Linked DNA regions of Thalassoroseus pseudoceratinae. The protein of the gene in region 1 interacts with the protein of each later gene in a pairwise test. Links are inferred from orthologs where the notes say so. Each region holds a gene or a part of one and is shown in the gene's direction. Other genes may lie near its edges.

The links.
Region 2: the proteins of G6R38_RS19690 (region 1) and G6R38_RS04075 interact in binary tests that used the Escherichia coli proteins (3 or more experiments, as listed by UniProt). The link is inferred for Thalassoroseus pseudoceratinae from one-to-one orthologs.

The regions. Positions count from the first base shown.
Region 1 is NZ_JAALXT010000005.1:489,899-496,062, forward strand. The notes cover bases 1,781-4,545. They hold G6R38_RS19690 (protein-glutamate methylesterase/protein-glutamine glutaminase), read left to right. Parts: upstream 1,781-2,507; coding sequence 2,508-3,584; downstream 3,585-4,545. Other genes in these bases: G6R38_RS19680 (chemotaxis protein CheX), read left to right, coding at 1,781-1,872; G6R38_RS19685 (response regulator), read left to right, coding at 1,952-2,317; G6R38_RS19695 (DUF1549 domain-containing protein), read left to right, coding at 3,766-4,545. In the rest of the region: G6R38_RS19675 (HD-GYP domain-containing protein), read right to left, coding at 1-1,022; more of G6R38_RS19680, read left to right, coding at 1,441-1,780; more of G6R38_RS19695, read left to right, coding at 4,546-6,164. UniProt on the Escherichia coli protein: Involved in chemotaxis. Part of a chemotaxis signal transduction system that modulates chemotaxis in response to various stimuli.
Region 2 is NZ_JAALXT010000001.1:1,092,315-1,099,024, forward strand. What follows is about bases 1,228-4,538. They hold G6R38_RS04075 (hybrid sensor histidine kinase/response regulator), read left to right. Parts: upstream 1,228-1,623; coding sequence 1,624-4,338; downstream 4,339-4,538. Other genes in these bases: G6R38_RS04070 (energy-coupling factor ABC transporter ATP-binding protein), read left to right, coding at 1,228-1,358; G6R38_RS04080 (chemotaxis protein CheW), read left to right, coding at 4,335-4,538. Also shown: G6R38_RS04065 (energy-coupling factor transporter transmembrane component T family protein), read left to right, coding at 1-515; more of G6R38_RS04070, read left to right, coding at 573-1,227; more of G6R38_RS04080, read left to right, coding at 4,539-4,811; G6R38_RS04085 (methyl-accepting chemotaxis protein), read left to right, coding at 4,817-6,710. UniProt on the Escherichia coli protein: Involved in the transmission of sensory signals from the chemoreceptors to the flagellar motors. CheA is autophosphorylated; it can transfer its phosphate group to either CheB or CheY.

The DNA.
Region 1 (6,164 bases):
TCGACCGCGCCGTAAGGCATGATGGGGTTCCGGTAAGACCGTGGCGACGTCAATGCTGTATAAACATCCACAACATGCAAAATGCGGGCAAATGGATGAATCGAGGAACCCTTTCGCCCCCGTGGGTATCCTGTTCCATTGAGACTTTCGTGTACCTGATAGACCACTAACGGTACGATCCCTGGAATGCCTGATATTAGAGTCAAAATATCGAGGGTGTGAATCGGATGCTTTTGAATTTCCAAGAACTCAATTTCCGTCAGCCGTCCACTCTTTGACAGAATCTCTTCGGGAACACGGGTCATTCCCCAGTCGTGAACTAACCCGCAAATCCCTAGCAATCGGACATTAGAAACGTCAAATCCCATTTCGACGCCGATTGTCATCGCCATCAAAGACGTTTGCAACGCACGCTCGCTCAAACCTTGTTTATCGGCACTCATCGCAATACTTAACACATGCTCGTTGTCCTCAGCCATATCCGTGAGATAGGTCGCAACAAGTTGTGCAATTTGCTTCCCGTTGAGCTCCTGCCCATGACCAACCTCGCGCATCATTGAGTCGAGTGACTCTCGAGTCGCCTGATGCTGCGTCAGCAACTCCTCGCGGCGTGATGCATCAAAGGGTTTCCGACCGTTGGAAACCATCTGGCCTTGCATTGCAGGGCCATCATTTTTAACAAGCAACACGCCCTGATCGATAATCGAATCTAGTCGTTCGATCAGCTCTGAAGTCGTCCCGACAGTTTGACGCCCTTCAATGTCGGAAACATCGAGTGTCACATTCCCTAAGTCATCCGGATTGATACGAACATTGTCTTTACCATAGGAGGCGATCCGCTGCTTGAGTTGAGACGTGATCGTTGTCCCTTCCGCGACCAACAGCACACCGGCACTATTGAGAAGTGGATGCCGCAACTTGGTCCCTGTCAATAAGTCAGCGATCTGCACAGAGACACCAGGCAAACTGGCGTCCCGATCGGACTCGGAAATCACAGGTTCAGATACTAGGGATTCGGTCATCGGAAATGAGAGAGTACAAGAAAGTAATGTTTCATCGTCATTCGGAGCGAAGCGATGACGCAAAGGTCGCCACAGCAGACCATAGTTCATGTGCTAGGCACGAATGAGACTTTTTCGCAATCCTGGTGAAAAGAAACAACATCGTCACGAACATCATGTAGTCTAAAACGAGCAACCAAATCATTCGACCACATACGAAACCCGTTAAATCGTTGTAACCGGAGTCCTCATCAAACTCTTAGCCCGAATCCCAAGATAACAAAACGCAACAAAACGCAGCGTAAGCTAGTTTAGGAACGAATTCATCCCACTCTTCATGGACTCATTCTCCCTCACTGAATTCCTGATTGGCAACAACGCAATGACAACTCAAATCAGCCAAACATCACGCCTGACAGCGGCTATTGTGAACCCTCTTATGGGTTCCACTCGAGACGTATTCACAATGATGCTTGGTTGTGAGCCTGTTCGGGAAAGTCTTACGCTAAAGAATTCTGTGGTCCCGGCCTTCGACCTCAGTGCGGTCATTGGAATCACAGGCGGAGCAACCGGAACCGTCGTTTTTAGCGTGGCCCGCCAGACGGCCTTGAATATTGTGGAACGCATGTTGGGGACGAAAGTCGAGGAAGTCAACGCCGATGTCCGAGACGCCATTGGCGAGATCACGAACATGATTGCCGGGTCTGCAAAAGCCAAATTTGAACAACTAAATCTCTCGATCAGCACCCCCAATATCATTAGCGGAGCTGACCACGAGATTCATTACCCGACTTCGATCAAACCGATCTGCCTCAACTATCAATCCGACGTCGGCAAATTCTGTCTTGAAGCCGGTTTCGCACCAAACTAGCATGCACGATCTGTGCACTCCATTCACTCGAATACACTCATTTCCAATCTTTACTTGGTTATATAGAAAGACCACGCTCATGCGAGCACTAGTTGTTGACGACTCAGGAACAATGCGAACCATCATCAAGCGAGGACTCTCTCTGCTGAGTGTCACGCAAGTTGCAGACGCTGAAGATGGCGTGCAAGCACTCAGTCTCTTCAAGTCCGCGGAGTTCGATTTAATCCTGAGCGACTGGAACATGCCGAATATGGACGGGCTGGAATTCCTAGAGAACGTCCGAAGTATCAACGAGACAATCCCGTTCATCATGATCACCACGGAAGCGGAGCGATCACGAGTGGTCTCGGCAATTCAAGCCGGTGTTTCAGACTATATTGTCAAGCCGTTCACAGTGGATGTCTTGAAAGCAAAACTCGACCGTTGGATCCCTGCAGCGACCTAATCCCCCAGGGGAACGAGGTCGACCGTGTGTGGCACCCCAGGGCCACTAGCATCCTTGATGCTAGGAAGACTTGCATCCTAACAAGACACATTCTTGCCAAACCTCAACTGTTGGTAAGGCGGCAGGATGCAAGAGTTCGACTGATACCGGATATGAATTAGTCACTATTGAGAGAAGAAAGAACGGTTCTGTGGTGCAGCAACCAATTCGTATGTTGGTCGTCGATGATTCGCTCCTCTATCGCAAGATTGTCCGCGATGCTTTGGAAGCGATTCCTGGCGTCGAGGTCGTCGGCTCCGCAGGTGATGGAATCGCCGCCGTGGAGAAGATTGAGCGGTATCGCCCCGACCTCATTACACTCGATCTCGAAATGCCACGAATGAACGGAATTGAGGTTCTGGACCAACTTCGATCTCGCCAGTGGTCCACGAAGGCAATCATGATCAGCGGGGCCAACCAGTCGGACGCTGAACGCACAATGAATGCCTTGCGTCGGGGAGCGTTTGATTTCATCGTCAAACCGCGGACCGATTCCATCGAGCATAGCCGCCAAAAACTGATCCATGATTTATCGGAGCGAATCGAGGCATTCCGTATCAAAACACAGCGTGTCCAACCGACGATTCCGGTTCCGGCGAAACCCGCGAGTCTTCAAGAGTCTTGGCGGACTCGGGCATCGGGAACAATCGAGGCCGTTGCCATTGGAATCTCCACGGGGGGACCGGATGCACTTCGACAGCTAATCCCGCAACTCCCAGCGGACTTCCCGGCTCCAATTTTGATCGTTCAGCACATGCCACCGATGTTCACGCGGTTGCTGGCTAATGGTTTGAATTCCTCGAGCGCATTGAATGTTCGAGAAGCTCAATGCGGGAACCCGATGGAACCGGGCAATGTGTATATCGCACCGGGCGGCAAGCAGATGAAAGTCGTCAAGATTGGTGACGATGTCCACGTCAAAATCACCGACGATCCGCCGGAAAATAGTTGTCGACCGGCCGTGGATTATCTGTTCCGCTCACTGGTTCCTGTGTATGGCGCGAATACGCTCGGCGTGATCATGACCGGCATGGGGTCGGACGGTTTGCACGGCTGTCGCGAGTTGAAGAACGCGGGCGCCAAAATCATGGTTCAGGATGAAGCTAGTTGTGTCGTCTTTGGGATGCCTCGGTTTCCGATTCAGGAAGGACTGGCGGACGAAGTCGTTCCCCTGCAAGACATGGCCACTCGGATTCAACGCAGTGTCGCGAGCAAAAGTCTTGTTTAGTCCGTTCGCACGACTTGCCATGCGAAAATTTCTCTTGGATTCGGTGCAGAGCGTTACGCCCGCCGATCTGACAGATCGAAAAAAACAGCAATCGGGATGCCTTCCGAATTGTTTTTGATGGATCGAGTTTCATATACTACCAATAGATTGGAATGCTTTGATCCGTTGGTGGTAAGTCTTGATGAAACGATTTTTGCTCGGTTTGAGCTTTCTTGCGTGTGTTTCCCCATTGGCTGTTGCGGATGAGTCGCAATGGTCGCGGTTGGAATTGACGCCGAAAACCATCACGCTCCGCGGCCCTCATGCCAAGCAACAACTCTTGGTTACAGCTTGGGCATCGCAATCTCTCCGTCGAGACGCCACCCGGGATGCGGAATTCGTGTCCGAGAACCCCCAGGTCGTCCGCGTGGATGAACATGGACTGTTGCAAGCTGTCGGTGATGGCACAACAACAGTCCAGGTGCGTGTCGCCGACTTGACCGCGACGGTTCCTGTGAAGATCACAGAAACAAGTGCCCCATTGCCGGTCGATTTCGAACGTGACGTCCAACCAATCCTGACCCGGTTCAGCTGTAATGCCGGGGCGTGTCATGGAAAAGCTCGTGGACAGAACGGATTTCAACTCTCGCTATTGGGGTTCGATCCGAACTTCGACTACGATGCCCTCACCAAAGAAGCACGCGGTCGGCGGGTGTTCCTGCCGGACCCGTCACGAAGTCTTCTGCTGACCAAACCCATCGCCCGCACGCCGCACGGTGGCGGAAAGCGTCTTGATCCCGAGGGCGAGCACTTTGAAACGCTCACCCGTTGGGTGGAATCCGGAGCCCCGCGTGAACTTCCCGGTGTGGCCAAATTGGATCGAATCGAAGTTTACCCGACCGAACGCATCCTGAAGAACGACGACTCGCAACAACTTCTCGTCACCGCCATTTATGCGGATGGCACACGCCGAGATGTCACGCGACTCAGCTCGTTCCAGTCCAACGAATCGGCGATCGCTGCCGTCGATAAAGATGGCGTGGTCACCGCCGGAAAACTCACTGGTGACGCCGCCATCATGGCTCGGTTCATGGACCAAATCACGGTCTCGGAAGTCGCGGTGCCGCTTCCGGGGCAAGTTCCAGCAGAGTTCTACACGGAATTGCCGAAGCAAAATTTCATTGATGGTTTGGTCTGGGACAAACTCCAGAAACTCGCGTTGAAACCCTCCGAACCGGCTCCCGATCACTCCTTTCTGCGTCGGGTGTATATCGACATCATCGGCCGCACCCCGACCGCCGACGAAGCCCGAGCGTTCTTGGATGATCCGTCGCCAAACAAACGCAGCGAGTTGGTGGACAATCTGTTGAACCGCCCCGAATTCGCTGAGCATTGGGCGAACAAGTGGGTCGATTTGTTGCGGCCGAACCCGTATCGCGTGGGCATCAAGAACACGTTGAACTATGACTATTGGATTCGACAAAAATTCCGCGAGAACACGCCTTGGGATGAATTCACACGGGAATTGCTCACGGCTCAAGGCGGCACGTTCCGCAACGGAGCGGTCACGCTGTTTCGGGATCGTCGTTCCCCCGACGAATTGACGACGATGGTCAGTCAACTCTTCCTCGGCGTGCGGCTGGACTGTGCGAAATGTCATCACCATCCATTTGAGGTGTACGGGCAGGACGATTTCTACAGTTTCGCGGCTTACTTCGCCAAAATTGGTCGCAAAGGGAAGGGACTGTCTCCGCCAATTTCCGGTTCGGAAGAGATCATCTACACCGCGACTAGAGGTGACGTCAAGCATCCGCTCACCGGCGAAGTGCTTCCACCGAAACCGTTGTTCGGCGAACCGGCAGACATTCCCACTGGCACCGATCCCCGAGTCAAGTTGGCCGAGTGGATCACCTCCGACGACAACCCGTTCTTCGCAAAGGTCATGGCCAACCGTATCTGGGCGGACCTGATGGGCACGGGCATCGTCGAACCAGTGGACGATTTGCGAGGTACAAACCCACCTGCCAACGAACCACTGCTCGATGCTCTCGCCGAAGATTTCCGCGAACACGACTACGACATCAAACATCTGGTGCGACGGATTGCGAACTCCTACGTTTACAGTTTGAGTTCCCTACCGAACGATCGTAATTTCGTCGATACGCGGAACCATTCGCGGTATTACCGGCAACGGTTACGGGCGGAAGTGTTGCTCGATTCGGTGGCTCGGATCACCGGCAAACCGAACTCGTTTTCGGCGATGCCCGACGGTTCGCTCGCCAAGGAAATTTGGACGCACCGTGTGCAATCTGATTTCTTGGATGCCTTCGGTCGTCCCGATCCGAACCAAGACCCACCCTGCGAACGTACCAGCGATACCACCTTGGTCCAGGCGTTACATTTGATGAATTCTCGCGATTTGGCCGCCAAAATCACCAGCGACAGCAGCCGCGTTGCCGAGTTGGCTGCGAGCGACAAACCGCCCGAATCCATCGTCGAAGACCTGTACTTATGGGTGTACGCGCGATTTCCTTCCGATCAAGAGCGACAAATCGGCGTAAATTTATATAATCAAGATGGACGAACCCGCCGAGCTGCAAC
Region 2 (6,710 bases), on another replicon or contig:
TTGCCGAAACACCGCTGTCGTACTTGGGACGTCGGCTTGCCGTTTTCCTGCCCTTTCTAGGTCTGTTAGCAATTTCGTTGCCGTTCTCTCAGGGATTTCGCAGCGGTGGTGAATTAGCCGCTGCGATTGCGTTTCGTGGGCTGATCTCGTTTTTAGCCGCACTCTGGCTAACGCGCGTTGTCTCGTTTGACGAGTTGATCCAAACGTTTCGGCAATTCCATGTGCCCGAGTTGCTTTTGAGCGTGCTTGTGCTGTCGTATCGGTACCTCTTTGTTCTTTGGGAAGAACTGGAACGCATGCAAACCGCTCGTGCGGCCCGAACGGTCAATCCACGCCCGCTGTTTGCTCGCTGGCGACTCTCGGTCCAACTCATCGGGATGTTGCTCGTTCGAGCATTGACGCGTGCCGAACGCGTTCACGACTCGATGTGCGCTCGCGGGTGGGATGGACGACACCGAACACTCAACGACATCGGCCCGAACAAATCCTTTCACAACGCTCGAGCTGACCGGTAGGATAGTGTGGAATCCTGCCGACTCACCTCACGCTAGACCACCGAGTGTTACCACCGCATGACCGGTCCCTCCTCAGATACTTCACCCACACCGGCCCCCGCCGTATGTGTGAGTGAACTTTCTTTCCGTTATGCCGGTGGACCGCCGACTCTGCGGGAGATCAGTTTCGTTTTGCAACCTGGCGAACGCGTTGGGTTGGTCGGACCGAGCGGTGCGGGCAAATCGACGTTGCTGATGCATTTGAACGGGTTATTGCCGCGGACTCATGCGACCGGTACTGGAACTGTCTCGGTCTCCATTCATGGACAGCCAGTCAACCGTGACACACTGCCATCGGTACGTCAGCAAGTTGGTTTCCTGTTCCAAGACCCCGATGATCAATTATTCTGCCCAACTGTGGCCGAGGATGTCGCGTTTGGGCCGCTAAACCTGGGTTTATCAAAGGAAGAGGTCCACGAGCGTGTGCGTGTGAGTCTGGAACAAGTGGGACTTGCGGGCTTCGAACGCCGGAGCACAATGAGGCTGAGTGATGGCGAACGCAAACGCGTCGGCTTGGCAGGGGTGTTGGCATGTCAGCCGTCGATTCTGGTACTCGATGAACCGACGAGCAATCTCGATCCACGAGCGCGTCGCTCTCTGATCTCACATTTAGATGCGTATGCGGGAACCCAACTAATTGCCACTCACGATTTGGACTTCGTCGTTCTACACTGCTCCCGGGTTCTAATTTTGGATGCGGGCGAAATTCACGCCGACGGTCCCACGCATCGCGTTCTGCGTAACGCCGCCCTGATGGAGCAACATGGTTTGGAAGTTCCACTACGCTTGGCTATCGGCCCCTAGTTGACGCTGTCGTGGTCAACGAGCACACCCGCCCGAGCACGTATTTCTCAGAGTGCAAATTCGTTCTCAGATTCTGAGCGAAAACCAGCGAAAAGCGACTTTTTCGCCGTACTTCCCCGAAGTATTCGTCAGTGTCTGCCCATGACCCGTATCTCCCGCAAATCCTCAAGAAAACCTAGTCAAGCTGGATACATTTTCAGCCGAAAATAGATAGAGCGACACGTTCGCGACCTGTTTTTGGTACGCCGAAAAGGATCTCTCCAGCATGACCGATGACATTGTAAAAGAGTTTCTTGCAGAAAGCTGGGAGAACCTAGGGCAACTCGATTCTGAGATCGTTCAACTCGAAAAACGCCCCACCGATACCGACCTGATCGCGAGCATTTTCCGAACGATTCACACCATCAAAGGCACCTGCGGTTTTCTTGGGTTGCCGAAGTTGGAAAGCGTGGCTCACTCCGCGGAGAACGTCCTCGGGCAGATGCGAAGCCGAGCATTGCCCGTCACGCCGGATGCGATTTCCCTCGTGCTCGAAGCCGTCGATCGCACGAAGGAACTGCTGGATTCGATCGAGATGACCGGAGCCGAGGATGACGGCGATGACAAGCGTCTGATTCATAAGCTCGACTTGTTGGCATCAGTTCCTCAATCATTCTCAAAGCCGGAAACTCCGGAACCAGCCACTGCCGACACGCCGGAGGCTCCGGAATTGGCCACACCGGAACCAGACGAGCCGGAAAACTCCGTCGATACCGAACCGGCGCCGATAGACGCACCAATCCCAACGCCAGACCCCGAACCGGTCAACGCCGCCGCTGCGGTGCCCTCAGCCAATCCAGAGCCAACGCCCGGACCGAGTGCCCCACCGAAACCAAGTGAACCAGCGAATAAACCGGCTCCTTCAAAGGAACAACAGTCGAAAGGTTGGGACGAAACGGCACGCACGTCGGAACTTTCCATTCGAATTGATGTGCAAGTGTTGGACCACCTCATGAACCTCGTCGGGGAATTGGTTCTGACTCGTAACCAGCTCCTGCAACTCACACGAGGCGATGAGGAATCTCGATATGCCACTCCCGTGGCTCAACTCAACCGCGTGACCACTCATTTGCAAGAAGGAGTGATGAAAACGCGGATGCAGCCAATTGGCAATGCGTGGAATAAACTTCCGCGGTTGGTTCGTGACTTGGCGAACGTCACGGAAAAGCAGATTGACCTCGAACTCTACGGTGCCGAGACGGAGTTGGATCGTACGGTTCTCGATGCCATCAAAGATCCGCTCACGCATATGGTGCGGAATTCCGCTGATCACGGGATTGAATCGCCACAGGAACGTGAACAACTCGGCAAACCCGAAACCGGTCGCATTCACCTCAAAGCGTACCATGAGGGCGGTCACGTCATCATCCGAATTGATGACGATGGACGCGGAATCGCGGTCGACAAAGTCCGGGAAAAAGCCATCCGGCAGGGACTCATTTCCGAAGCCGACGCCGAACTCCGCAGCGAAGCGGACTTGATGCAGTTCATCTTTCATCCCGGTTTTTCGACCGCCGAGAAGATTAGTTCGGTGTCCGGACGCGGGGTGGGAATGGACGTGGTCAAGACGCAGATCGAGAAAATCGGCGGGACCATCGAACTGACGTCACAAGCCGGTCGAGGCACGACCATCAAAATCAAAATTCCGCTGACGCTCGCGATTATATCGGCATTGATCGTGGAAGCCGGGGGGGAAAGTTTTGCGATTCCGCAACTCGGTGTCGTGGAATTGGTGCGATTGTCCTCATCCGATCTGCGGAAGATCGAACGAATTCGAAACCACGAGTTCTACCGCCTCCGCGATCGGCTGCTGCCGTTGATTCCGCTCCACGAAATTGTCGGACTTGAAGACGGTCACCGATCGACCGAGGAAGCCAATATCGCCGTTGTTCAGGTCGGAGAAGACCAATTTGGCATTCTTGTTTCTCAGGTCTTCGATACTGAAGAAATTGTCGTAAAGCCGGTTGGCTCCCTTCTCAAACACATCGATATTTATCAGGGCACAACCATTCTGGGTGATGGCCGCGTCATCATGATTCTGGATATCGCCGGAATCGCGAATCAAAACGGTGGGCTGCCGTCCAACGACAACCTCAATCACGAACTCTCCGACTCTCACGGTCCCGAACCAACGAACGTCCTTCTGTTTAATGCCGGTGACAATCGCACGATGGGTGTGCCGTTGTCTCTCGTTGCACGTCTGGAAGAAATTCCCAAAGAACAAATCGAAACGGCCGGTCGCAGGAAGGTTGTGCAATACCGCGATCAACTTCTGCCGCTGTTGACCATCGATGGCACATCCAGCGTGGAGAGCAGCACGAACATTCAACCCGTTATTGTCTTCAGTGAAGGCAATAATTCGATGGGCCTGATGGTGCAGGGCATTCGCGACATCATCGAAGAACGCCTCACGATGCACATGAATGCCAATCAACCCGGTGTCCTCGGCACAGCAATTCTTGGTGGGCAAGCTGTCGATGTCATCGATACCCACTACTACATCAACCAGGCCAACCCCGAATGGTACGCCGACGTCAAGCGGAAATCGCTTCCGAGAGTGCTTGTGGTCGATGATTCCATCTTCTTCCGTCAGCTCATCACAACCACCTTAGAGTCTCAGGGGTACGAAGTGGTGGCGTGCGGAGCAGGGGATGATGCCATCGGGCGGATCGATCGTGGGGAGCGGTTCCAGATCATCGTGAGCGATCTTGAAATGCCTTCAATGGATGGATTCCAGTTTGCGAATGCTTGTCGAGTCCGACCGGAACTCAAGTCAACGAAACTGATCGCAATGACGGCTCTTCAAGAAACCGACTTGGAGAATCGAGCCAAAGACGCGGGGTACGATGCTACGCTGCGAAAGTTTGACCCCACCGCACTCGTCTCGACGATTCGCCGTCTCTGCGAAACTCAGGGCAGCCAGGAAAGGATCTCTGCATGACGACTACCGCTCCAACAGTACCGTCGAGCAATACCACGTCGCATGTCTCACAACAGTATGTGACTTTCCGGGTCGCCGACGATTTATACGGCGTCCCAGTTACTGTGGTTCAAGAAGTGCTCAATCCACAAAGAATCGCCAAGACTCCCAAAGCGCCGCCGGACATCGCGGGATTGCTCAACTTACGTGGGCAAATCGTGACGGCTGTCGATCTTCGCACGTACTTCGATCTTGCCCCTCTCGAGGGAGACAAGGAACCAATGAACGTTGTGGTTCGCTACCGCGACGAATGGTTCAGTCTTCTCGTCGATGAAGTTGGCGAAGTTGTCGATGTGGGCAAGACACGCATGGACCCCGTTCCACACTCGCTTGCCGCATCCCGACGCGGTGTGCTGCGAGGTGTGCTACGCCTGGAAGACGCACTGCTTGTCGTGCTGGATATCTCTTGCATTCTCGATCGGCGAAAGGGCTAGTATTCATGGGATTGGCCGTCGGTCTACTACGAGATTCCTTCGCACTTTTGCGTGGGCAACTCGATCACATCACAAAACTTTTTTACGAACGGTTGTTCGAGCAACAACCGACGTTAATGCCGTTGTTCGCGGGGGCTGATCTCATCGATCAACGCCAGAAACTCGGGCAAGCGTTGGTTTTGATCGTCCGTTGGCTCGACCAACCCGAAGCGCTCGAACGGTACTTGGGTGACCTCGGCGTTCGCCACATGCAGTGGGGAGTTTCGGACGACGACTACGCCGATGTCGGCAGCGTTCTGCTGGAAGTGCTAGCCGATGTTGCCGGCGACCATTGGAACGCCGAGCTACAAAACGCCTGGTCCGAAGCTTACACCGCTGTCGCAGACACGATGATTGCAGCGGCTCACTCCCAGCTTACCGCTGCCAAGACCGTTCCAGAAACCGTACACAACTCGTCGGGTCACGAATCTCACCCGACCTCCGAAATCGCCCCTCCCTCTCTCGACTGGACTTCCGAATCTATGACTCCATCTCAAATCGATTCCGCAATGAATGCTGCCGCTGGTTCATCGACTCAACAAACCAACACAAGTTTGATGGCGTTGGCGTTGGAACAATCGACGACGCCCACGATCATTTTCGATGCGGACGGGGCTGTTCTCTGCTTCAACACTGCCAGCGAGAAACTATTTCAATCACTTTCAGCGGAACTCGATGTTCGCACGGAAACGCTCCGTCACGGTTCCTGGTCGCTGATACGAGAAACAATGCCAGGTCTTCGGGAACACGTGAATTCCGACCGTTCAAGCACGGTCCATTCGCAAATTGGTCAACGCCACTTCGACGTCTCGGTGGTCAACCTACACGATTCCAACGGTCGCCCCACGGGCCGAATGCTGACACTGCAAGAAACCACTCAGCAAGTCGAACTCAGCGAAAAAACGGTGGATCTGGAAGGCCAGATCGAAGCTGTCAGCCGCACGCAGGCCGTGATTCAGTTCGACCTGGACGGAACCATCCTGACCGCCAATGACAATTTCTTGAGCGTCTTGGGTTATCGGTTGAACGAAATCCAAGGACAGCACCACGAAATGTTCGTCGACCAAGCATACCGAGTTTCCGCGGAGTACCGGCAGTTCTGGGAACGACTCCGAAACGGGGAATCCTTCGCTGGTGAATTCAAGCGGATCACAAAAGCCGGCGAAGTGATTTGGATCTCTGCAAGCTACAATCCCATCCATGATGCGACTGGCAAACTGTGCAAGGTCGTCAAGTTCGCAACCGATGTCACAGCTCTCGTCGAGAGTCGGAAGGAAGCTAGCCGAATCAAATCGGCCATCGAACAAATGCCCATCAACGTCATGCTGGCGGGCAAAGACCTCCAGCTCAACTACATCAACACCGCCACTCGGAAAAAACTGCAAGAACTGCAGCACCTCCTTCCCAAACCAGTCGACGAGCTCGTTGGCAATTCAATTGACATCTTCCACAAACAACCGGAGATGCAACGACGATTGCTTGCTGACCCTTCCAACTTGCCACACCGTGCAAAGGTCAAATTGGGGCCGGAGACTTTGGACTTGCTCGTCTCTGCGGTCTACGACGAAGACGGTGAATACGTCGGCCCAATGGTGACTTGGTCAGTCCTCACGCAACAAGTGCAACTCGCCGACGACTTCGAACGTGATGTCAAAGGGGTTGCCTCATCGATTACAGAAGCGTCCAACGCACTCCACACCAACTTCCAATCGATGGCGGAAACATCCGAGGAAACCTCACAGAAAGCGGAAGTTGCCGCAGCCGCAGGTGAGCAAGCCTCGAAAAACGTTGAAACCGTCGCTGCAGCCGCTGAAGAACTGAGCCAGTCGATCGATGAAATTGCTCGCCACGTGCAAGAAG